Regions from separate parts of the Afipia dichlorophenoxyacetatis genome, predicted to be linked through region 4. Evidence: riboswitches for the same ligand, from Rfam matches in the RefSeq annotation. Region 4 holds a riboswitch; each other region holds the start of a gene.
What was found. A riboswitch is a leader RNA that binds a small molecule or an ion and turns the genes downstream of it on or off. The one in region 4 is predicted to bind cobalamin.
Positions count from the first base shown of each region.

Region 1: another riboswitch for cobalamin. It lies ahead of ACZ5C3_RS02245 (ribonucleoside-diphosphate reductase subunit alpha); the one in region 4 lies ahead of ACZ5C3_RS07480 (TonB-dependent receptor plug domain-containing protein).
Region 2: another riboswitch for cobalamin. It lies ahead of ACZ5C3_RS25370 (TonB-dependent receptor); the one in region 4 lies ahead of ACZ5C3_RS07480 (TonB-dependent receptor plug domain-containing protein).
Region 3: another riboswitch for cobalamin. It lies ahead of ACZ5C3_RS15995 (DUF1636 family protein); the one in region 4 lies ahead of ACZ5C3_RS07480 (TonB-dependent receptor plug domain-containing protein).

Region 1 covers NZ_AP029250.1:479,079-484,509, reverse strand. The annotation lists gene ACZ5C3_RS02250 (ribonucleotide-diphosphate reductase subunit beta) at 1-502, opposite strand, end outside; gene ACZ5C3_RS02245 (ribonucleoside-diphosphate reductase subunit alpha) at 571-3,447, opposite strand; cobalamin riboswitch at 3,558-3,788, opposite strand; gene ACZ5C3_RS02240 (cupin domain-containing protein) at 3,981-4,427, opposite strand; gene ACZ5C3_RS02235 (glutathione S-transferase family protein) at 4,745-5,398, opposite strand.
Region 2 covers NZ_AP029250.1:5,410,298-5,415,728, reverse strand. The annotation lists gene ACZ5C3_RS25380 (VpsF family polysaccharide biosynthesis protein) at 18-1,331, shown strand; gene ACZ5C3_RS25375 (hypothetical protein) at 1,845-2,216, opposite strand; cobalamin riboswitch at 2,423-2,623, shown strand; gene ACZ5C3_RS25370 (TonB-dependent receptor) at 2,751-5,153, shown strand; gene ACZ5C3_RS25365 (PepSY domain-containing protein) at 5,163-5,431, shown strand, end outside.
Region 3 covers NZ_AP029250.1:3,389,454-3,394,884, reverse strand. The annotation lists gene cobD (threonine-phosphate decarboxylase CobD) at 1-166, shown strand, start outside; gene ACZ5C3_RS16005 (cobyric acid synthase) at 177-1,625, opposite strand; gene cobO (cob(I)yrinic acid a,c-diamide adenosyltransferase) at 1,636-2,286, opposite strand; cobalamin riboswitch at 2,329-2,545, shown strand; gene ACZ5C3_RS15995 (DUF1636 family protein) at 2,642-3,016, shown strand; gene cobW (cobalamin biosynthesis protein CobW) at 3,013-4,062, shown strand; gene cobN (cobaltochelatase subunit CobN) at 4,062-5,431, shown strand, end outside.
Region 4 covers NZ_AP029250.1:1,612,409-1,617,839, reverse strand. The annotation lists gene ACZ5C3_RS07495 (serine hydrolase domain-containing protein) at 1-375, shown strand, start outside; gene ACZ5C3_RS07490 (TspO/MBR family protein) at 370-858, opposite strand; gene ACZ5C3_RS07485 (hypothetical protein) at 1,197-1,667, opposite strand; cobalamin riboswitch at 1,700-1,943, shown strand; gene ACZ5C3_RS07480 (TonB-dependent receptor plug domain-containing protein) at 2,133-4,091, shown strand; gene ACZ5C3_RS07475 (His-rich protein BRANT) at 4,218-4,433, opposite strand; gene ACZ5C3_RS07470 (tetratricopeptide repeat protein) at 4,674-5,234, shown strand.

The DNA.
Region 1 (5,431 bases), 1.1 Mb from region 4:
TAAAGAGCTCGCCTTCATCGAGACCAAGGCTCTCCACCACATACTGGAACGTATGGGTGTGCACCGCCTCTTCGAAGGCCTGCCGCAACAGATATTGCCGGCATTCCGGATTGGTCAGATGACGATAGATCGCAAGTACAATATTGTTGGCGACCAGTGACTCCGACGCAGCGAAGAAGCCGAGGTTGCGTTTGATCATGCGGCGCTCGTCTTCGGTGAGGCCATCGCGCGATTTCCACAGCGCGATATCGGCCTGCATCGAGACTTCGGTCGGCATCCAGTGATTGTTGCAACCAGCGAGATACTTCTCCCACGCCCACTTATATTTCAGCGGCAGCAGTTGATTGACGTCGGCGCGTGAGTTGATCATCGCCTTGTCGTCGACACGCACGCGCCCACCCGCGCGATCGATCGGGCCAACGTTGTTTGCGGCCGCAACGGGCGGCTTTGGGATACCGGCCGTCGCGGCCGGCGACGGAGATGTTTCAGACCAGTCCAACATAATTCCCTCCAGATAAATCCGATTTAGTCATGCCCGGTCTTATCCGGGCATGACACGGTGGCGCGCGCTTATTGGCACGCCTCGCAATCGGGATCGTTGATGTTGCAGGCGAGTTCCGGGACCAGAATAAGTTCCGGCGCAGCTTCGACCGCATGGGCAGACACGGCGTTGAGCTTGCCGTCCGTGCCCTTCAACGTGGACTTCTCCACGTGGGTCGCGCTGCGTGACCGCAGATAATAAGTCGTCTTCAGACCACGCTGCCACGCCAGGCGATAGAGCGCATCGAGCTTCCGACCCGATGGATCGGCCATGTAGAGATTGAGCGATTGCGACTGATCGATCCACTTCTGCCGTCGTGCTCCAGCTTCGATCAGCCATGACGGATCGATCTCGAATGCTGTGGCGTAGATCGCCTTGAGATCGTCCGGCACACGGTCGATCTGACCGACACTGCCGTCGAAGTATTTCAGGTCCGAGATCATCACGTCGTCCCATAGGCCCCGAGCTTTCAGATCGCGGACCAGCGACGCATTCACCACCGTGAAATCGCCCGACATGTTCGATTTCACGTAGAGGTTTTCGTACGATGGCTCGATCGACTGCGCGACACCGCAGATGTTGGAAATGGTCGCAGTCGGCGCGATGGCCATGACGTTGGAGTTGCGCATGCCAGTCGACTTGACGCGCGCGCGCAGCGGCTCCCAATCCAGCGTCGCGGAGCGGTCGAAGGCGTGCATGCCGTCGCGCGCTTCATCCACCAGTGTGATGGAGTCCGCCGGGAGGATGCCCCGGCTCCACAGCGACCCATCGAACGATGGATAGCGCCCGCGCTCGGCGGCAAGATCAACCGACGCCGAAATCGCATGATAGCTGATGACTTCCATGCTCTCGTCGGCGAATGCGACGGCCGCATCCGATGAGTAAGGCAAGCGCAGCGTCTGCAGCGCATCCTGGAAGCCCATCAGACCAAGGCCGATTGGCCGATGCCTGAGATTGGAATTGCGGGCTTCCGGAATGGTGTAGAAGTTGATGTCGATCACATTGTCGAGCATCCGCACAGCCGTCTTTACGGTGCGCGCAAGCTTGGCCTGATCGATCCCCATCGGGGTGACGTGCGCCACGAGATTGATCGAACCGAGATTACAGACGGCGACTTCACGGTCCGACGTGTTCAAGGTGATTTCGGTGCAGAGGTTAGATGAATGCACCACACCGACATGCCCTTGGGGCGAGCGGATGTTGCAAGGATCCTTGAACGTGATCCATGGGTGTCCGGTTTCGAACAGCATGGTCAACATGCGCCGCCATAGATCGACCGCACGCACCTGCTTGAACACCCGCATCTCGCCACGCTCAGCCTTGGCCTCATACGCTTCATAGGCCTTCGCGAACGGCTTGCCGTAAAGATCGTGCAAATCCGGCGTCTCGTCCGGCGAGAACAGCGTCCACGTGCCATCGGCTTCGACGCGCTGCATGAATAGGTCCGGCACCCAGTTGGCAGTATTCATGTCATGGGTGCGGCGGCGATCGTCGCCGGTGTTCTTGCGCAGGTCGAGGAACTCCTCGACATCGATGTGCCAGGTTTCGAGATAGGCGCAGACCGCGCCCTTCCGTTTTCCGCCCTGATTGACGGCGATCGCCGTGTCGTTCGCCACCTTCAGGAAAGGCACCACGCCCTGTGATTCGCCATTGGTGCCCTTGATATGCGCACCAAGGCCTCGCACGCGGGTCCAGTCATTGCCAAGACCGCCGGAATACTTGGCGAGCAGCGCGTTATCTTTGATCGACTTGAAGATGCCGTCGAGATCGTCCGGTACGCTGGTCAGGAAGCAGGACGACAATTGCGGCCGCAGCGTGCCGGCATTGAACAGCGTCGGGGTCGAGGCCATGAAATCGAACGACGACAGAAGATCATAAAACTCGATGGCGCGCGCTTCACGATCGATCTCGCGGAGCGCAAGGCCCATCGCCACACGCATGAAGAACGCCTGCGGCAACTCGATGCGTGTGCCGCGCACATGCAGGAAGTAGCGATCGTACAGGGTCTGCAGGCCGAGGAACTGGAATTGCAGATCACGCTCAGGCTTCAGCGCCGCCGCAAGCCGCGCCAGATCGAAACGGCGCAATTCGGGATCGAGCAGTTCGTGCACGATGCCGGTGCCCACGTAAGTCTGGAAGTAATCGGCATATTGCGACGTCATGTCCGACTGGCTGGGAAGCTGTTCGCGCTTCTCGACGAAGGAGACCGCCTCGCGGCGCAACGAATCGAGCAATAGGCGCGCGCTGACGTAGGAATAATTCGGCTCCTGCTCGACCAGCGTGCGGGCCGCCATGACTTGTGCCTGCGATAACTCATCGAGCGTCATGCCGTCATAGAGATTGCGTCGGGCCTCAGCCAGAACCGGCTCGACCGAGACGCCATCAAGGCCTTCACACGCTTCCGCAATCACGCGCCGCAGCCGCTCTTCGTCAAGCGGACGCAGCACACCATCAGCGCCGCGCACATTCAACGTGGGCGCGGCAGATACGGCGATTTCCGGGTCGGATTCACGACGCGCCTTGGCGCGTTCTTCGCGATAGAGCACGTAAGCACGCGCCACCTTGTGATGACCGCCGCGCATCAGCGACAGTTCGACCTGGTCCTGAATATCTTCGATATGCAGGGCGCGCTGGGCATCGACGCGACGCGTCAGCGCCGTCACCACCTGCGCGGTGATCTCTTCGACGGTTTCGTGCACACGCCGCGACGCGGCAGCAGCCTGCCCTTCAACAGCCAGGAACGCACGCGTCACCGCGATCTGGATCTTGCTGGCATCGAATCCGCTCACGCTGCCATTGCGGCGGATGACGTGAAACGCCGGCGCGGAAAACGGCGCCTCCGGTGCGCGCGCTGCTATGGCTGGCGCCTGACGACCGTTACTGGAAATCTCAACTGACAAAGACATTCGGCAAACCCCTTCTTGGATTAGGGGGCTTGGGCCGAGGGGACGCTGCATGAAAGCGGCTGACCGAATGTCAGCCGTCAGCGGCGACCACCGGGACACCCCGCCCGAGGACGTTTTCTGGTGTCACGGCAGGTCTCCTGGCTCCGGGTCGTCGCGTCGCTCTGCCTTCCCGGATACACCCCGATGGGTCGTCCAGTGGACTATAAGAGCTGATGCTCGCCGTTACAGTTGCGGGGGCAGCTCCGGCATTGCTGCAGATCGTAAAGATCCGACAGCGCACCGGCTTCCCTCTTAGCTTCTGGGTGTTGGTGCCCAGAAGAACCATGACGACTACATGTGGTATGAGATCGCGATTCGCGTCAATGGCTTGTTGCAGATTTTCTCGGTGGAGAGCGGTGGACAGCGGGGATGGCTGCCCAAGACGTTAACGAAACGTCAATTGGGCGTCGCACGCCGCCCGGAGGCGAGATCTCCGGGAGCCTGAATAAGCAAGCAGACTTGCCGCCGCAGCCGCTGATTGCACGAGTGAACAGTCAGTCCGGCTTTGCATCCGCCGGCCATGGCGTCACCGGCGGCACGGTGTCGGTCGGGGCAGGCATATCCACCGTCTTGAAGTCGGCGGGGCTGACAATCTCCAGATATTCCATGTCCGGTGAATAATCGAACAGGTAGTGCGTGATGCCCGGCCGCTGATGCACGACATCGCCTGCCTTCACCAAGGTCGGCTTGTCTTCATACATGAACTTCGCCCAGCCCTTGGTCATGATGACGATCTGGAAATCGCAATCATGGCGATGCCAGCCGGTGCCATCCGTCGGCGGCATGTTCGCTTTCACGAGATGAGCAATCACCTGGCCGCCCGTTGCGTCCGCGATTCCAAGATCGCGATAGAGAAAGAAATCGCGCAGGCCTCCGCCCTTGAACTCCGTGTCTTCGGGCTTGACGTGCGAGAACTTCATCACCGGATCGTGCTTGTTCATTGCAACCTCCACGCTGTCCTTTCAGGCAAAGCGATATCCGGCGAGGCCGCAGTGAGCGACCTCATCGTCGACTCGTTTGCTTCTGCTATCGATCATGCGAATTCCGCGCCATTGCGGGCTTCGACAATGGACGACGTGTGCGGAAGTTTTGCGCAGCGGTGGATGTCGCTGAATCCCGTATGAGATTCCCAATGCGACACGGCGCGATTGAAAATTGATGCGTCGAAAAGCCTCTGGCATCCCAGAAGTCGCTCGCTGCGCACCGAGAACACGCAAGGTGTTTGGCTAGCGAGCAGGCATTTGCACGCAAAGTGCGCCTAATATTCAACCTCCAGCTCTTCGATATCCGCAGGTTCGAGCTTCGCGGCCGCAATCCATTCCTGCATTTCCGGAAGGCTCATGATCCGCTTTGCATAGCTTGCGAGAACAGGCTGGAGCTGCACATCGTACGTCATGAACCGCGTCACGACCGGCGCATACATGGCATCCGCCATCGTGCGATGGCCAAACAGGAATGGTCCGCCGGATTTTTCCAGGCAGTCGCTCCAAATCGCGCAAATCCGGTCGATGTCGGCTTGGGCGCGGGACCAGATCTTGAAACCGGGGAAGTGGCCCTTCAGGTTGACCGGCAGCGATGAACGCAGCGTCGTGAACCCTGAATGAATCTCGCCGCAGATGGAACGGCAATGCGCGCGGGGTATCCGCTCGGCAGGCAATAGCTGCGCTTCCGGTTTGAGATCATTGAGATATTCGCCAATCGCCAGAGTGTCCCAGACGGTTGCGCCCTCGTGCCGGAGGCAGGGGACCAGAATGGAAGACGATAGCAGCAAGATCTCCGCACGCGCCGATGCATCGTCCGCGGCGACAACGATCTCATCGAATTCGAGTCCGGAAAATTTGGTCAGCAGCCAGCCGCGCAGTGACCACGACGAATAATTCTTACTGCTGATGGTGAGTGTGGCTTTGGCCATGACATGCCTCTTCTACGCCTGCACAAATATCCG
Region 2 (5,431 bases), 2.2 Mb from region 4:
AGAGCATGAGAGCGTAGATGACAGACGGCACTGCCTCGATTTCGCGCCCAACGCCGGTCGAAACGGTCAGACTCGTTTTGCCCTTTGCCGGCAGACACATCCAAGCGATGCTCGCTGTCTATATCATCCTTCTCTTTGTAATTTCAGCAACTGTGCTTGATACTATCGGGTACGATTATTCGGCGATTGAAGGATCGCCACTCAGCAAGATACATCCATCGACCTATCTTCTCGTCATTATATTCTTTGCTTTCGTCGTGTCGTATCCCCGCAAGCTCGATCTTGCTCGCTACTATGTTGCGACAAAACTCGGCGCGATCTTTTTTTTCTGCGCGACGACATTCGCCCTTGTCAACATCGTCGTGGGTGAACGAAGCGGTTTCGGAATGTATGTCGACACCGACCTGCCTCTCTTTCTTTGCTGCATGTTGCTGCCATTTGTCCCGCCGGAACGCATGATCACGCTTGAGCGGTTTATCCATTGGTTTTTTGCAGCGAATGCGGTTCTCGCCATTTTTGAACTTATGTCGGGGATCAAGGCGTTCCCGCTCACGACCTTTTCGCCGGATGGAACGACGTCCATCGAGACACGCTCGGTCGCGCTTCTTGGCCATCCGTTGCACGCTGCAGCGATAACAAGCGCGTATATCGTGAGCTTGCTGGTCGGCGGCGGCAGGTTGTTGCAGCCAGGATGGCGGTCACCGATGATAGGATTGCAGACGATGGCCATGGTTGCGTATGGCGGGCGTACAGCCTTGCTGACAACCCTCACAATCCTCGCTCTTGCTGTCCTATGGCAACTTATGAGATTTGCCGGTGGCCGAAAATTTTCCCGCGGTACAGTAACGGCCGCTGTTGCGGTTATTCCGCTCGGAATAGGGGTCGTCTTAGCTTTGGCGTCCGAAGGCTTCTTTGATCAACTGCTTGAACGGTTCTCCGACGATGGTGGCAGCGCTCGCAGCCGCGTGGTGATGCTGCCGCTATGGAATTCGTTCAGCGGAAGCGATCTTTTGTGGGGCCCAGATCCGGACTACATCAGATCGCAGATGTACTCTTTCGGATTGGAGTGGGGTATCGAGAACCCTTTGGTCCACATCAGCATCTATCAAGGAGTGGTCGTCGCGGCTCTCATCATGCTGGGGCTGCTGCTCATGTTCGCAGAGTTGGTCAAGCGCCTCGAGCCGCAAGTCATATTTCCGATGATACTCTACCTTCTGCTCGTCAACTCGTTCGGATCGTTCGCTGGACGATTCCTCAATCTGACGATGTTCCTGATCGTCATTTCCGCACTGTTTCGGCGACAGAACGTTTCAAGCTACCACGTCGTCTAAACGATAAGAACGCGGTGCGGGGGGCGCGTCCGCTACCTCTTGTCGAAGAGATAGGCTGCTTGCTACGGGCAGTGCGCTGTTGCGGCAATGCCTTTCCATTCCAACGTACCTCTTACGGTGGTGGATTTGGAAGCATAGGCGAGCGCAAGATGTCGCTGCCGTTAACAACGTGCTCTTGATAGGGGACGAAGGCTGTCAACAGTTTCGGGCTTGGGGCAGTGTTGGCTCTTAGGCGACCTCGCGTTAGTTGAAGCCGAGGTTGGCTATTGAGAGCAAAGCAGACCGAGAAGAGCGTAAGCGTTTATAAGGAAATGACGATTGGAGTAATTCTGTAGGGGCGTCTGCTCTGGGTCCCCGCAACCAGATAAGCTGATGATTTTGTCAGTCTTATTGAAAAGCCGCCCGTCGGGGGCGGCTTTTTTCTTGAGCGGTACAATGCGCGACTAGTTGCTCTTCCGGAACGCTGTCAGCGCAGCGAACGCTGCATCAAGGGAACAACATCCGCGTCGGGCTTTACCGAGGTTTGGGCGTGGGTGAAACGACCGGAGAGGATGGGGCGGTCGCGGACGTAGCCTGGCCTTTGCATTCCCATTCAGACAAGAGAACATAGACGTTTCGGCTTACGACGCCGCGGCGTGTACCGATCAAATCGCCAAATGCGTAGACGCCGGTCGAGTTGGACACTGTCTTTTTTACGGCAAGCGACCAGGCTGTCCCGATGACATTGTCACCCTGCCAATCCGGATGAATGTCGTTCGGCGAGGGCTTACTCAGTATGCGTGCGGTATTGTCCTTCGGAGAGCAGTAGGCCGGTGCTGCATCTACGGGAGCTCCGCTCATGCACGTCATAGCAAAGCCGGCAATGCAGGTCAGAAAGACTCTCATCGGGTAATCCCACCAATGCTGATCGCCGCTTGAACGTATTGAAAAGCTGCCCGTTGGGGCGGCTTTTCTTTCAACAAAGCAGCGTACGATTAGTTGCTCTTCCCGAAAGCAGGTTCATCCGGTGTTGAGAACCGCTTTTGTCGTTTCCGCCGACGAAATCTCCAATCATGATTGGTAGAGGAGTACTTGACTCACCGCCGAGCCCAATTCACTGTGGCCGTGGTAGTGCCCGTGAGGGCTATTAAGGGAATTCGGTGCGTCCTCTCTGGACAATGCCGGAGCTGCCCCCGCAACTGTAAGCGGCGAGCCGACGACCATTTAATACCACTGGGATTGGATAATCCTGGGAAGGTGGTCAGAGGCCGCGACCCGCGAGCCAGGAGACCTGCTACCAGCCGTGGTCATGCGCGAATGCGTCGGGCGGGGTGCTCCGAGGTATTGGTTACTCCGTTGGTGTCTGCCGCATTGGGGCGAAAGGCAGAAGGCCGCGGGAAACGTGCGTGACGGTCCAATTGTTCCCCGTCGGGCACAACCGTGTTCAATTCCCAGCTATCTTTTGCGCAGCTCTTTCGCTGCGCGCATTCGCACAAACTGACCTCATCCAGACAGCGTTGGCATATCAGTCCGGCGCTGCCGCTCGGAGTCCTGCTGGCTTCTACGTTAGGGCCGGCATCAGCGCAAAGCCCGCAGGCCATTGGGCCGATTGAGGTCCAAGCACCAACGCTGCCGAATACCGCAACGCGTCCCGGCAAGAAGACAGACGCTGCGGCGAAGAGGTCCAAGCGCGCGGCGCCGCAGGCCGATACGCGAGCAGTTGCTAATCCGGAAAGCTCGCCAACGCCGCTCAATTCCAATGCCGTCGCAGCGAGCGCAAGCCGGCTTGGATTGACGGTGCATGACACTCCCGCGAGCGTGGATGTCGTGAGCCGGCAACAGATGCAGGAACAGGGCTATCGCACGACAACCGAGGCCGCTCAAGGTGCGGTCGGTGTTCTGTCGGGTGACGCAGCCGGTGCGCCCGGCGGCTTCTCCATGCGTGGTTTTTCCTATGGCGAGATAACGGTTCTTTACAACGGAATTTGGATCGGCCCGCAGAGCATCACTTCTCGCGTGATGGACACAGCCAGTCTCGATCAAGTCGAATTCCTCAGAGGGCCGTCCTCGATCATGTCAGGGCTCGCCGCGATCGGCGGAGCCGTAAACTATGTGAGCAACCAGCCAACCTCGGGGCCGATCAAAAGCCAGCTTGATGGCTCGATCGACTCGCTCGGTACCTATCGAACGCATTACGGCTCTGGCGGTAGTACGACCGTGCCGGGGCTTGACTATCGCTTCGACGTCAGTTCGTCGAAGATCAACAGCTTCGTCCAAGGCGACTATCAGCAGCTCAACAATGTTTCTGGCCAGCTGAATTATCAGGTGAACGATTCATTCAAGGTCTTTGGTGCTGTTGAGTACCGCCGCGATGACGGTCATGCCTATTGGGGAACACCGCTGACGACGACGGCTTTTTCGGGGGCGTATTCAACCCACGGAGTCGTAGCAGGATCAGCGATCAATACGTTCGACGGAACGGTCCTTGGTCCCGTCACCATCGACAAGCGTACGACAACGACGAATTACAATGTGGCCGATAATTCCGTTGGAGCGCACGAGGTTTTCGTGCGCGGCGGCTTCGAATGGAATATCACCGACAACGTCACCATCAAGAATCAGGCCTACGAATACAGCGCCAAGCGCTACTGGTATGACAGCGAGACCTACGCCTTCAATACCACGAACTCGGTGATTGACCGTGATCGCTTCTTTGTAACGCACAAGCAGCAGGTCATCGGCGACAATACCGATCTCGTTTGGAACACATCGTTCTTCGGTATGGAGAACCGGCTCGCAACCCAGCTCTCGGTCAGCCGCAACGACATCCAATTCGCGCAGGAAGGAAATCCGGACACCTACCCGGCCGACTCGGTGACGGTGCTCAATCCCGATCCGGGCCTCTATGGCGTGCCCCAACCCAACATCCGAAATAGCCGTCTCGACGATGCCGCGATCTCGATCGAAGATCGGCTTAAACTCACGCCAATGCTCGCATTGATCGGCGGCATTCGTGTGGAAGACCTGACGTTGTCGCGCAACGGCATCAACTTCGATGGCACTGTCCCTGCGGGCCAGCCATTCACCAAAACCTGGAATCCCGTGTCCTATCGGGCGGCGGCGACGTTAGAGCCTGTGAAGGGGATGCTCTTCTACGGTATGTACGCGACGGCTTACGATCCTGCCGCGGCCGGCATTTTTTCCGTGACACCGGGCACATCGCTGGAGCTGACGAGCGCCCACATCTATGAGGCCGGAGTCAAAGTGATTTCAGACAACAAGCGCGCCGAGGCCACGTTCGCCGCCTATGATATGGTGCGCAACAATGTCTATGTGGCCCTCACGAATGCGGTCTCGACCCTTGCCGGCCAGGTCCACACCCAAGGCGTCGAGCTTGCGGCAGCGATACGTCCCACCGACAACCTGAAGCTCTGGGCGAATGTCGCCCTCATACAAGCGCGATATGACCAGTTCGATGCTTGGACGGGTAACACGCCATCGAACGTCGCACCGGTCATCGTCAATGCCGGTATCTCCTATCGCTTCAATGAGTGGCGCTGGCCAGTTGAATTCGGTGGCAGCATTCGCCATGTCGGTCAGCGCTATCTCGCCGAGGACAATCTCACGGCGATGTTGGCGTACACGACGGGCGATCTTTTTGCTTTCGTCGATATCCCCGGCAAGGATTTGTCGTGGGAAGGTCTGGAGAAGATGCGGGTGAGCTTCCGCGTCCGCAACGTGACGAATGCTCTCTATGCGGCATGGTCAGACCCGGGCTACCCGGATCAGGTCTATCTGGGTGCGCCACGAACGTTCGAGCTCTCTGCCTCGGCGAAGTGGTAAGCGGCCATTATGCGCATCCGGGCAACAACGCTGCATGGTTGGTGGGGTGTAGCATTTTGCCTGCTTTTTGCGATGTGGTTTGCGTCCGGGATCGTCATGCATTTCGTGCCATTTCCGGAGCGTTCCGAGCGGCCCATGCCAGCTCGTCTGGACATGTCCCGCGCAAACACTGAGCAGATCGACTATGACCAGTGGACGGTCGCAAGCGCTTTCGATCCCGATCGTCCACTCACACGCGTCGTATTGAATGATGAGGCGGGCACATACCTCTACATGTC
Region 3 (5,431 bases), 1.8 Mb from region 4:
GCTGTTCCGTCTCTACGAGATCGAATACGCGCGCACTGCGCAAGCGCTGCTTGCGGGTGCGCATATCTGGTCGCGCATCTTCAAACAGCAACCGCGATGGTTGCGGTTGGGCTTGCCGGGCAATGAAGCCGAGTGGGAGCGCCTGACTGCGGCCCTGTCGCGTTGACGTTTTAGGTTCAGCGGGCGAGGGCGAGCAGACCTTCGACATCGAGATGCGCTTCGATGTGATCCGCAAGTGCATCAAGCGCACTTTCTACACTTGCATGATACGGGTGGTCCGCAGCTGGAATATCGAGCTGTGCGAGAAATGAGCTGCGGAAATCATCGGAAGCAAACAGGCCGTGCAGATAGCTGCCAGTGACACGTCCGTCGCGCGAGATGGCGCCTTCCGGCGCACCATTGAGCATGGCAAATGGTCGTGCACGGTCAGGCCCATCGGTGCAGCCGATATGGATCTCATAAGCATCAATCAGCTTTTCGGTCACCGCATGTTGCGCGGCAACGCGGGTGAGCGTTTTCTGCTCGGTCATGACCGTGGTCACATCGAGAAGCGCGAGGCCTGGAGTTTCGCCCGCTGATCCCTCGATTCCTTCTGGATCAGCCACGCTGTGCCCGAGCATCTGGTAGCCGCCGCAGACACCGAGCACGTGACCGCCGCGACGGTAATGTGCGAGCAGATCGATGTCCCAGCCTTGCGCGCGCAGGAAGGCGAGATCGCCGCGTGTCGATTTTGAGCCGGGAATGATGACGAGCTTGACGTCGCCGGGAATGGCTTCTCCGGGGCGAACCATCACGAGGTCGACATCGGGCTCAAGCTTCAGCGGGTCGAGATCATCAAAATTGGCAATCCGTGACAGAGCAAGAAACGCGATCTTGCACTTCCCAGGCTTGCGCGCTTCGCCGAGCCCCAGCGCGTCTTCGGCCGGCAGTTCGCCCGCGCGGCTGAACCAGGGCAGGACCCCAAAGCCGCGCCAGGATGTGCTGGCTTCGATGAGCCGATAGCCGTCATCGAAGAGTGAGGGATCGCCACGGAATTTGTTGATAACAAAACCCTGGATCATCGCAGCATCTTCCGGATCGATGACGGTCTTGATGCCGACGAGCTGCGCAATGACGCCGCCGCGGTCGATGTCGCCGATCAGCACCACCGGTACGTCGGCCTTGCGCGCAAAGCCCATATTGGCGATGTCGGACTTGCGCAGATTAACTTCGGCCGGGCTGCCGGCGCCTTCGACGAGCACAAGATCGGCGCGATCCTTCAGCCGCGCAAAGCTCTCGATCACGGCGCCCATCAGCGATGGTTTCATAGCCGCATATTCGCGCGCGCGCACCGTGGCAAAGCGCTTGCCATGCACGATGACCTGCGCGCCGACATCCGTCTCGGGTTTTAGGAGGATCGGGTTCATATCTGTGTGCGGTTCAACGCCAGCGGCCAGTGCTTGCAAGGCCTGCGCCCGGCCGATCTCGCCGCCGTCCACCGTCACAGCCGCATTGTTCGACATGTTTTGTGGCTTGAAGGGGAGCACACGCAACCCGCGGCGCCTTGCAGCGCGCACGAGGCCCGCGACGATGAGCGACTTGCCCACGTCCGAACCCGCTCCTTGGATCATCAATGCGCGCGCCATCGAACCGTCTTCAGAATTCGACGCCCGGCTGGGCCTTGATGCCGGACCGGAAGGGATGTTTGACCAGCGTCATCTCGGTGACGAGGTCGGCAATCTCGATCAACTCGTCTTTGGCGTTGCGCCCGGTGAGAACGACATGCGTCATCGGTGGCTTCGAGGTTTTCAGGAAGTCGACGACTTCGGAAATCTCGAGATAGTCGTAGCGGAGAGCGATGTTGATCTCATCAAGCACGACCATGCGTAAGTTTGGATCGAGGATCAGTTGCTTCGCTTTCTCCCAGCCCGCTCTTGCTGCGGCGATATCGCGTTCGCGGTCCTGCGTTTCCCAGGTGAAGCCTTCGCCCATCGCATGAAACTGGCAGAGATCGCTGAAATGGCCGGTGAGCAGGCGGCGCTCGCCTGTGTCCCAGGCTCCCTTGATGAACTGCACCACCGCGCAGGGAAAGCCATGCGCGACACAGCGCACGATCATTCCGAAGGCGGAGGATGATTTTCCCTTTCCCGCGCCGGTATGAACGATGATCAGTCCTTTCTCGCCACTCTTGGTTGCCATGATCTTGTCGCGGGCAACCTTGATCTTCGCCATTTTCTCGGCGTGGCGGGTATCGACAGCGGTTTTGGAGGCGGCGTCCTCGTTCGCAGCGGCATCTTGTTCAGACATATCTGAGGTGGTCCTTCGGCTTGACAAGTTGCGGGCATCGGCAAATGGTGCACCTGCGTTGGTTCCTGTCCTACGACAGGCGAAGAGGGAATGCGATAGGGCTCAAATCGGAAGATTTGGGTTCGAAAACAGCCGCCCCCGCGACCGTGACCGGAGAGATGCCCAAAGCCACTGCCCCAAACGGGGGTGGGAAGGTGGGGATCGAAGGATAAAATCCTGCTCCGCAAGCCGGGAGACCTGCCAACGCAACGTTTGAGACCGGCGGACGGGGTGTTCCGCGACGGGGAAGCGAGCCTTCCTTCGGGTGGATTCGCGCTCCTCATCGCCCTCCCGCTGTCTATCCTTGGAAGGGGCGATGACCGTCATACTTCACGTCTGTATTACCTGCCGGGCCGGCCAGACGGTCGGCGAGGGCGAGATCTCGCCCGGCAAGCGCCTGCATGCAGCGATCCTCGACGCCGGTGTACCCGAAGGCGTGAGCGTGGTTCCGGTCGAATGCCTGTCCGCGTGCAGCCAGGGTTGCTCGGTTGCGCTTAGCGCACCAGGGCGTTGGTCTTACGTCTATGGCCGCCTGTCGGATGCCAATGCGCGCGATGTGATCGCCGGCGCATCGGCCTATGCAGCCGCGCCCGACGGCCTCGTGCCGTGGCGCAGCCGCCCGGAAATTTTCCGCAAACAATCGCTCGCTCGTATTCCCCCCATTGCGCCTGTGCCGGAGGCCGCCGAATGAATTCGCTCGCAAAAGTCCCTGTCACCGTCGTCACCGGCTTTCTCGGCTCGGGCAAGACCACGCTGATCCGCCATTTGATCACCAATGCCAACGGCAAGAAGCTCGCAGTGCTCGTCAATGAGTTCGGCAGCGAGGGCGTCGATGGCGAGATTTTGAAATCCTGCGCTGATGCCAATTGCCCGGAAGAAAACATCGTCGAACTTGCGAATGGCTGCATCTGCTGCACGGTTGCCGATGATTTCATTCCGGCGATGGAGCAATTGCTCGCGCGCCCCGTGAGGCCCGATCATATCCTGATTGAGACGTCGGGCTTGGCGCTGCCGAAGCCGCTGCTCAAGGCGTTCGACTGGCCGGAAATCCGGTCACGGATCACTGTCGACGGCGTGATTGCGCTTGCTGATGCGGAAGCGGTGGCGGCGGGCCGCTTTGCGCCGGATCCGGTCGCTGTGGAAGCGCAGCGCGCAGCCGACGACAATCTTGATCACGAAACGCCGCTCTCGGAAGTGTTTGAAGACCAGATCGCTTGCGCCGATATCGTGCTGCTCACCAAGGCCGATCTGGCAGGCTCGGCAGGGCTTGAAGCGGCGAAGGCAGCGATCGAAGCCGAGATGCCGCGCCGCGTCCCGATGCTGCCGGTCGTCGACGGTGCCGTTGACCTGCGCGTGATCCTCGGCCTCGAAGCAGCCGCAGAGGACGATCTTGCCGCGCGCCCTTCGCATCATGACGGCGAGGATGAGCACGAGCACAATGACTTCGCGTCCGTCGTCATCGATCTCCCGGAGGTCGCCGACATCGACGCGCTGGTCGCATCGATCCAGCGGCTGGCGCGCGAACAGAACGTGCTGCGCGCCAAGGGCTACCTCGCCGTTGAAGGCAAGCCGATGCGTTTGCTGCTGCAATCGGTCGGAGAGCGGGTGCGCCATCAGTTCGATCAGCCCTGGGGTGCGCGTCCGCGGCAGTCGAAACTGGTTGTGATCGGCGAGCACGGCGATATCGACGAAGCTGCAATCAAGGTAGGACTTGGTCTTGAGGGATCCGGCATCTGATGCACGTCGTCTTTCGCGAGAGCCGCGGGCTTGAGGAGACCGCGACGCCAAGAGACATCGGCCAGGATCCGGCCGATCTCGTGGTACTCTCGTTTTCCGACAGTGATCTTGCGGCATTCGCGTCGGGCTGGCGACGCGGGCAGGCCAGCCTGCCGTCGCTGAGGCTCGCAAATCTGGCTGAGCTGCGTCACCCGCTGTCGGTCGATACCTATATCGAGCGAACGTTGTCGCATGCGCGCGGCATTCTTGTGCGGTTGATTGGCGGGGAGTCCTATTGGCCGTATGGGCTCGCAGCTCTGCATCAACTGGCGAAGACACGCGACATTGCGTTGGCCGTGCTGCCGGCAGATGGCCGCGACGATGTGCGACTGGATGCATTCTCGACTCTGCCGGTGTCAACACTGAGGCGGCTCAAGGCGCTCTGCGACAAGGGCGGCCCCGTGGCGGCGCAGGCGGCGATCGCACAGCTTGCGCTGGCGTCGGGACTTTATGCGGGACCTGTGGTCGGGGACCAGGATATTCCCGAGATCGGTTTCTACGACCCCGTTCGTGGCGTTGTGGCGGCGCCGACATCCGATGGGCGGCCGCGCGCGCTCGTCACGTTCTATCGTTCCTATCTCGCCGCTGCCGACACAAATCCGGTTGACGCGCTGATCGAAGCGTTGCGGCACAGGGGCTTTGATGCCTATGGCGTCTTCGTCACTTCTTTGAAGGCGCCGGGCGTCGCTGACTGGCTGCGTGCGCATCTTGTGCAAACACCACCAGCTGCCGTCGTCAATGCGACGGCGTTCTCGGCGGTCGGTGACGACGGCAGCACTCCATTCGATGTTGCATCGTGTCCGGTCTTCCAGGTCGCACTGTCAACGGCACGGCGCGAGGATTGGGCCGGGTCGCTTCGCGGTCTCTCACCGGGAGATCTCGCGATGCATGTGGTGTTACCGGAGGTCGACGGCCGACTGTTCTCGGGCGTCGTGAGCTTCAAGTCGGTTAGTGAGCGCGATCCCGATCTGCAATTCGCTCGTCTCGCGCACGGGGCCGACGATGAACGTGTGAACGCCGTTGCTGCACGGGTGGCCGCCTGGCATCGGCTCGCAAGCAAGCCGGCTGGCGAGAAGCAACTCGCGATCGTGCTCTCGAATTATCCAGGTCGTCCACATCAGATCGCGCATGCGGTTGGGCTTGATGCGCTGGCTTCGATTGAAGCACTGCTCTCCGATCTGAATGAAGCCGGCTTCGATTTGGAGACGGCGGAGACGCTTGGCAACATTCTGTTGCGGGAGGAATTGACCTGGAGTGTTGCCGAGTATCGTGCGGCGCTCGCGGGCATGTCACGCCCGTTGCAGGATGACCTCGCGCGCGCCTGGGGCGC
Region 4 (5,431 bases):
GGCGGCATTTGCGTCGGGGTGCGCGATCTCGCCCGCTTCGGCGAGATGATCCGGCAACGCGGTGTTGCGGGCGGCCGGCAAGTGGTGCCCGGCTGGTGGATCGACGATATCAACGATAACGGCGATCCTGCCGCATGGTCGCGCGGTGAATTCGTCGAACTGTTCGCGGACGCTGCCTACCGCAGCAAGTTCTACCAAATCGACAGAAAGCGGCGCACGCTGGCCTGCGTGGGCATCCATGGCCAATGGGTCTTTATCGATCCGGCGAGCGAACTCGTCGTCGTTCGCGTGGCTTCCGAGCCGGTCCCGCTTGAAGTCGAGAACGTTCGCGCCTGGCGGCGTGCATCCGAGGCGATCGTGCAGCATTTCTCATGAGCTGAAATCGTTCATGGCCACCACCCCGGCGTTGATCGTGGTCGCATAGCCGACCCAGATCAGATACGGCACCAGCAGCCACGCCGAGGGGTGGTCCACACGCGAGCTTGAGAGAATCGTCATCGCGATGGCGATGAGCAGCGCCACGATAATCGCGAGCGCCGTCTGGATGCCGTGCCAGCCAAAGAACACCGGCGACCAGGCGGCGTTGAGCCCAAGCTGCAAAAAGAACCATCCGATGGCGATCAGCCTCGCCCGCGACGGCGGAGCCCTGTCCCATAGCCGCCACAGGCTGACGGCCATCAGGATGTAGAGAACAGTCCACACCACCGGAAACGCGATCGGCGGCGGCGTCCAGGTGGGCTTTGCCAGCTCCGCATACCAGGTCGGGATTTCAGGTCGTGTGACGATCGATTGAATGACGCCCACTCCGAGGCACAGGAGCAGGCACAGAACCAATCGGCCTGTCGACTTCAATGTCATGCCGCATCCTCTGCTGCATGGAGACCGCGAATCTCGCAGGCAAACATCACAACCGCAAGACGCACGAGGCCCATCGCCTAACAGCCAATCGTTCGATCAACAGCAAAGTGAATTCCGGCATGAATTGTAACAGCCGGTGGCGGCAGCCGGTTCCACCTGGCGCGCCGTAACCACTAGTGTGGTGGTTCAGAAGTTCGCCCGATATTCCCTGCGAGTCCTTCCGGCGAACTTCTGAACCACCACACTAGAATCGTAAACTGCTAGTGTCCTTTCGAAATCCAAAGTTCGCTCCGGAACTCGCCGCGCGGTGCAGCGAACTTTGGAATCGGGACACTAGGTCAGGGAGTCAGCTTTTCCATCTCCGGAAATGCGGCGTAGGTCGACCCCGCGCAAATATCGTCGACCTCCTCGATCATGCGATCGAGCCGGCCATCGATGTAGAGCGCCGCGCGCTCCTTCGCAGGCGTGTAAGTGCCATCCGCCTTACGCATGCTGTAGCGCAGGCAGGTCACGTAACGCAGCCGTCCGCCCACCTTGCGCTGGGCCGGTTGCGCGATAGCGGCATCGCCTACGCCACGCGGATCGTTCAGATAGGTGCGCAGAAACGCCAGCAGCTCGGAACGATAATTGGTGGGATACGGCTGATTCTCGATGCCACGATCGGCGGTGTATGACAGCCCGTCATTGCCGCCCGCCCACGTACAACCTACCAGCGCGGCGGCCAGCAGCAACAATCCCACCTGCTTTGTGTATGTCACCGGATTGCAACTCATTGTGCTGAAGTCCAACGCCTTGGGTTTCTTGGACATTGTGGCATTGACAAGGCAGGCTCCGGCAGCTTGATTGCAACCACGGCACAGGTGCCAGCGTGAGCTGGCGAATAGGGAATTCGGTGCCGCCGTGCGGTTGTTCGCAACATAACGCAAACACCAATTCGCGGCTATTCCGAAGCTGCCCCCGCAACTGTCAGCGGTGAGCCGTTGTCCACAATGCCACTGAGCCATGGCCACTCGCTTGAGGCTTGGGAAGGCGGACAACGGCGATGATCCGCGAGCCAGGAGACCTGCCTGTACCGGTCATCCTTCCCTCGTACGGGGCGTGCGAAGGAGCGGCGTTCCGCAGCGGTGACTTGGCGTAACTGTTGCGGAGGTTCGGCCAATGGCCCGCGTCCTCAGTCACGACGAGACATCCGGCAGCGTTTGCATGCCGCGCCTTATCGTGTCTGCGCGTGTTGTCACCGGCTCCGCGATTCAAGGCATCGACGGGGCAACAACGTGACTCTTCTTTCGAAATATCTTTCCACCACGGCAAGGCTTGCACTTCCGCTCGCCGCGTGCGTCGCAGGCGCCGTGGCAACGAGCCCTGCCCTTGCGCAGGACGCAAACGCGCTTCCGACGCTCACTGTTACATCACCAACGACCGTACCGACACCAGTCAGCCAGATCGCCAGCTCGATCACAGTGATCACCGCGGCCGACATCGAGCGCGATCAGCGCCGTACCGTTGTCGACGCATTGCAGGCGGTGCCCGGCCTCAACGTCGTGCAAAACGGCGGTCCTGGTGGCCAGACGTCGGTCTTCATGCGCGGCACGAACTCCAATCACACGAAAATTTTCATCGACGGCATCGACGTCGGCGATCCGAGCAACCCTACCGGGAATTTCGACCTCGGCAACCTGCTGACTGGTGACATCGACCGGATCGAAGTTCTGCGCGGCCCGCAAAGCGGCCTGTACGGCTCCGATGCGATCGGTGGCGTGATCTCGATCACCACAAAAAGTGGAAAAGGCCCGGCCACTGTCAGAGCGCGGGTCGAAGGGGGCAGCTTCGGCACCATCAACAGTTCCGGCGGCGTCAGCGGCTCTCAGGGACCCGTCAGTTACAACTTCAATGTCGAGCAATTCCATACGGCGGGCGCGCAAGTCACGCCTTTGGAGTTGCTGCCCTCCGGCCAGAAGCGCTTCACCAATAACTACGACAACAAGACATTCTCGACCAAAGTCGGTGTCGATGTTTCGGAAAATCTCGCCCTGAACTTCACGGGCCGGTACACCGAAGCTCTTCTCGGCTTCACGGGCTCGGATCCAACATTCTCCTTCCCGGCGGATCAGCAAAGCCGTACGGCTTCGACGCAGCTGTTTACACGCAGTGAAGCTGTCGTCTCCGCATTCGACGGCCGTTGGAAGAACTATTTCGGCGCCAATTTCAATGTGCAGCGGCGTAATAACTTCGATCCCTACGGGCTCGACTTCACCACCTTCTTGCCGGCCCAATTCTCGACCAATAACGGCGAGCGCAACCAGTATGACTGGCGCAGCGTTGCGAACTTCATGCCGGGTCAAACGCTCGTTGTCGGCAGCGAATACCAGATCGAGCGCTTCGACTCGAACACGGTTTCAACAAAGGAAAATGGGAACCGTGGCGCGTATATCGAATTGCAATCGCAATTCGCCGACCGCTTCTTTGTAGTGAGCAACGTCCGCATCGACGACAACGATGCCTTCGGCGATCATACGACCTATCGCATCGCACCTGCTTACATTGTACCGGGTACGGAGACGAAGCTGAAGGCAACTTACGGCACAGGCTTCAAGGCTCCATCTTTGACCCAACTCTATGACAACACCTTCAACAGCAACAATCCGAACCTGAAGCCGGAAGAAAGCCGCGGCTACGATGTCGGCTTCGAGCAACCGATCGCCAACGACCGCGTACGGTTCGGAACGACCTACTTCAATAACAACATTACGAATCTGATCATTGCCGATCCGACCGACCCGTTCTTCAAGAACCAGAACATCGGAGCCGCCAAGACATCCGGTTTCGAAACGTTTGCGGCGATCACCTTCAACGACCGCTTCAAGGTCCGCTTTGACCACACCTACACCGATGCGATTGACGCCCAGACCGGTCTGGAGCTAGTGCGGCGGCCGCGCAATAAAATGAGCTATACGGCGATCTGGACCCCGATCGACGACCTCACATTGTCGGCAACGGCCATCAGCTTCAGCAGCTTCGCCGATGTGGACCGCTTCACTGGCGCAAGGCTCATCACGCCTGGCTACACTCTCGTCAATCTGGCCGCGAACTACAAAGTGGCTGAGGGCGTGACGGCCTTCGCGCGGATCGACAACCTGCTCAACGAGCAATACGTCAACCCGGACGGTTTCTTGCGTCCCGGCTTCAGCGTGATCGGCGGCGTTCGCTTCGCCAGCGCACCGATCGTCCCCTGACGACACTACAAGCTCGGCCTGCGGTCATCGTTTGGGCGATGATCACAGGCCGGTCTTCTTTCCCGAGAGCCGCTTCGATGCGGGGGCGTTGCATAGCAGCGCTCAGGAAATATCGGTTCTGAAATCTCAGAACTTCTTCTTCACGACGACCACACGCTTGTGAGCATGATGACGATGGTGATGGGTCTTCTTGACGAAGTGCGCCTGCGCGTTGGCAACTGACGGCTTGATCACCACCTTCTTCGTGATCGCGCCGTGTCCGGTCTTAACGACGGTCGTCGCCATCGCCGGTGCAGCAAGCATCGAAGCCGCAACCAGAGCGGCGGAAATCGTCTTCAACATGGTCGTCTCCTGTTCATGTGATCGAGGGGCGGGGCCGGTCGATGACCGGGGTTCGATCATGGGAACAAGACTAGTGGCCGTGCGCTGAACTCAACCTGAAGCCGCTTGATGGCTGACGTTCATCTGGATGACATTTTCGTTATGTTAGCTGACCCCCGTGCGCGGAATGTTTGCCGCAAGCGGGTGTTTAAAAATCGAATGGGGTGCACCACCGCGCCTCATTATTCTCGGAGGCTCGTCATGAGCGGTTCAGCGATCAGACAAATATCCTTGGCATTTTTTCTTGCGGCCTTCATGGGAGCGCCCGTGCTCGACCGGGCGCTCGCCGCGGGCGGCGACACGCCCTCGCCTCCTCCGTCATCGGACACCAAGTCCGACTCGAAGGGCTCGAAGTCAAAGAAAAGCGACAAAAGATCGTCTGTAGATGATCCGGCTTTCATTTCTGGATATCGTGCAGCGTACTCAACGATCTACGAACAGCACGACTATGCGGCTGCCATCCCCCAACTCAGGGCACTCGACCATGATGACCGCGCCGACGTTGCTAATTTGATCGGCTATTCCTACCGCAAGCTCGGCCAATACGAGCAGTCGAAGGAATGGTACGAGCGCGCGCTCGCCGCCGATCCGAACCACGTCCGAACCTGGCAATATTATGGTCTGTGGCAGGTCGAACAGGGCCACCGCGATCGCGCAGAGTATCACCTGAAGAAGATCGAAGAACTCGCCGGCAAGGACAACGAGGACTACCGCAACCTGGCCGCGGCGCTGGCGAGCAGCAAACCCGGTTCTGTCTACTGAGATTTCCTCCAAACAGAAGGGACCCGGCTCCCGGGTCCCTTTTTGGTTAATTCACGCCTGTCACACGTCCGTCTTTACCATTTTCGCGCGCAGAGCTGCTCACCATCCCCCGCTGCTGCCTCGACAAGGCCGGGAAACCTCGTATAGACGAGGCCTGCGCCCCTTAATGGGTGTAGAGGACGGCTCGAGGCTGACGG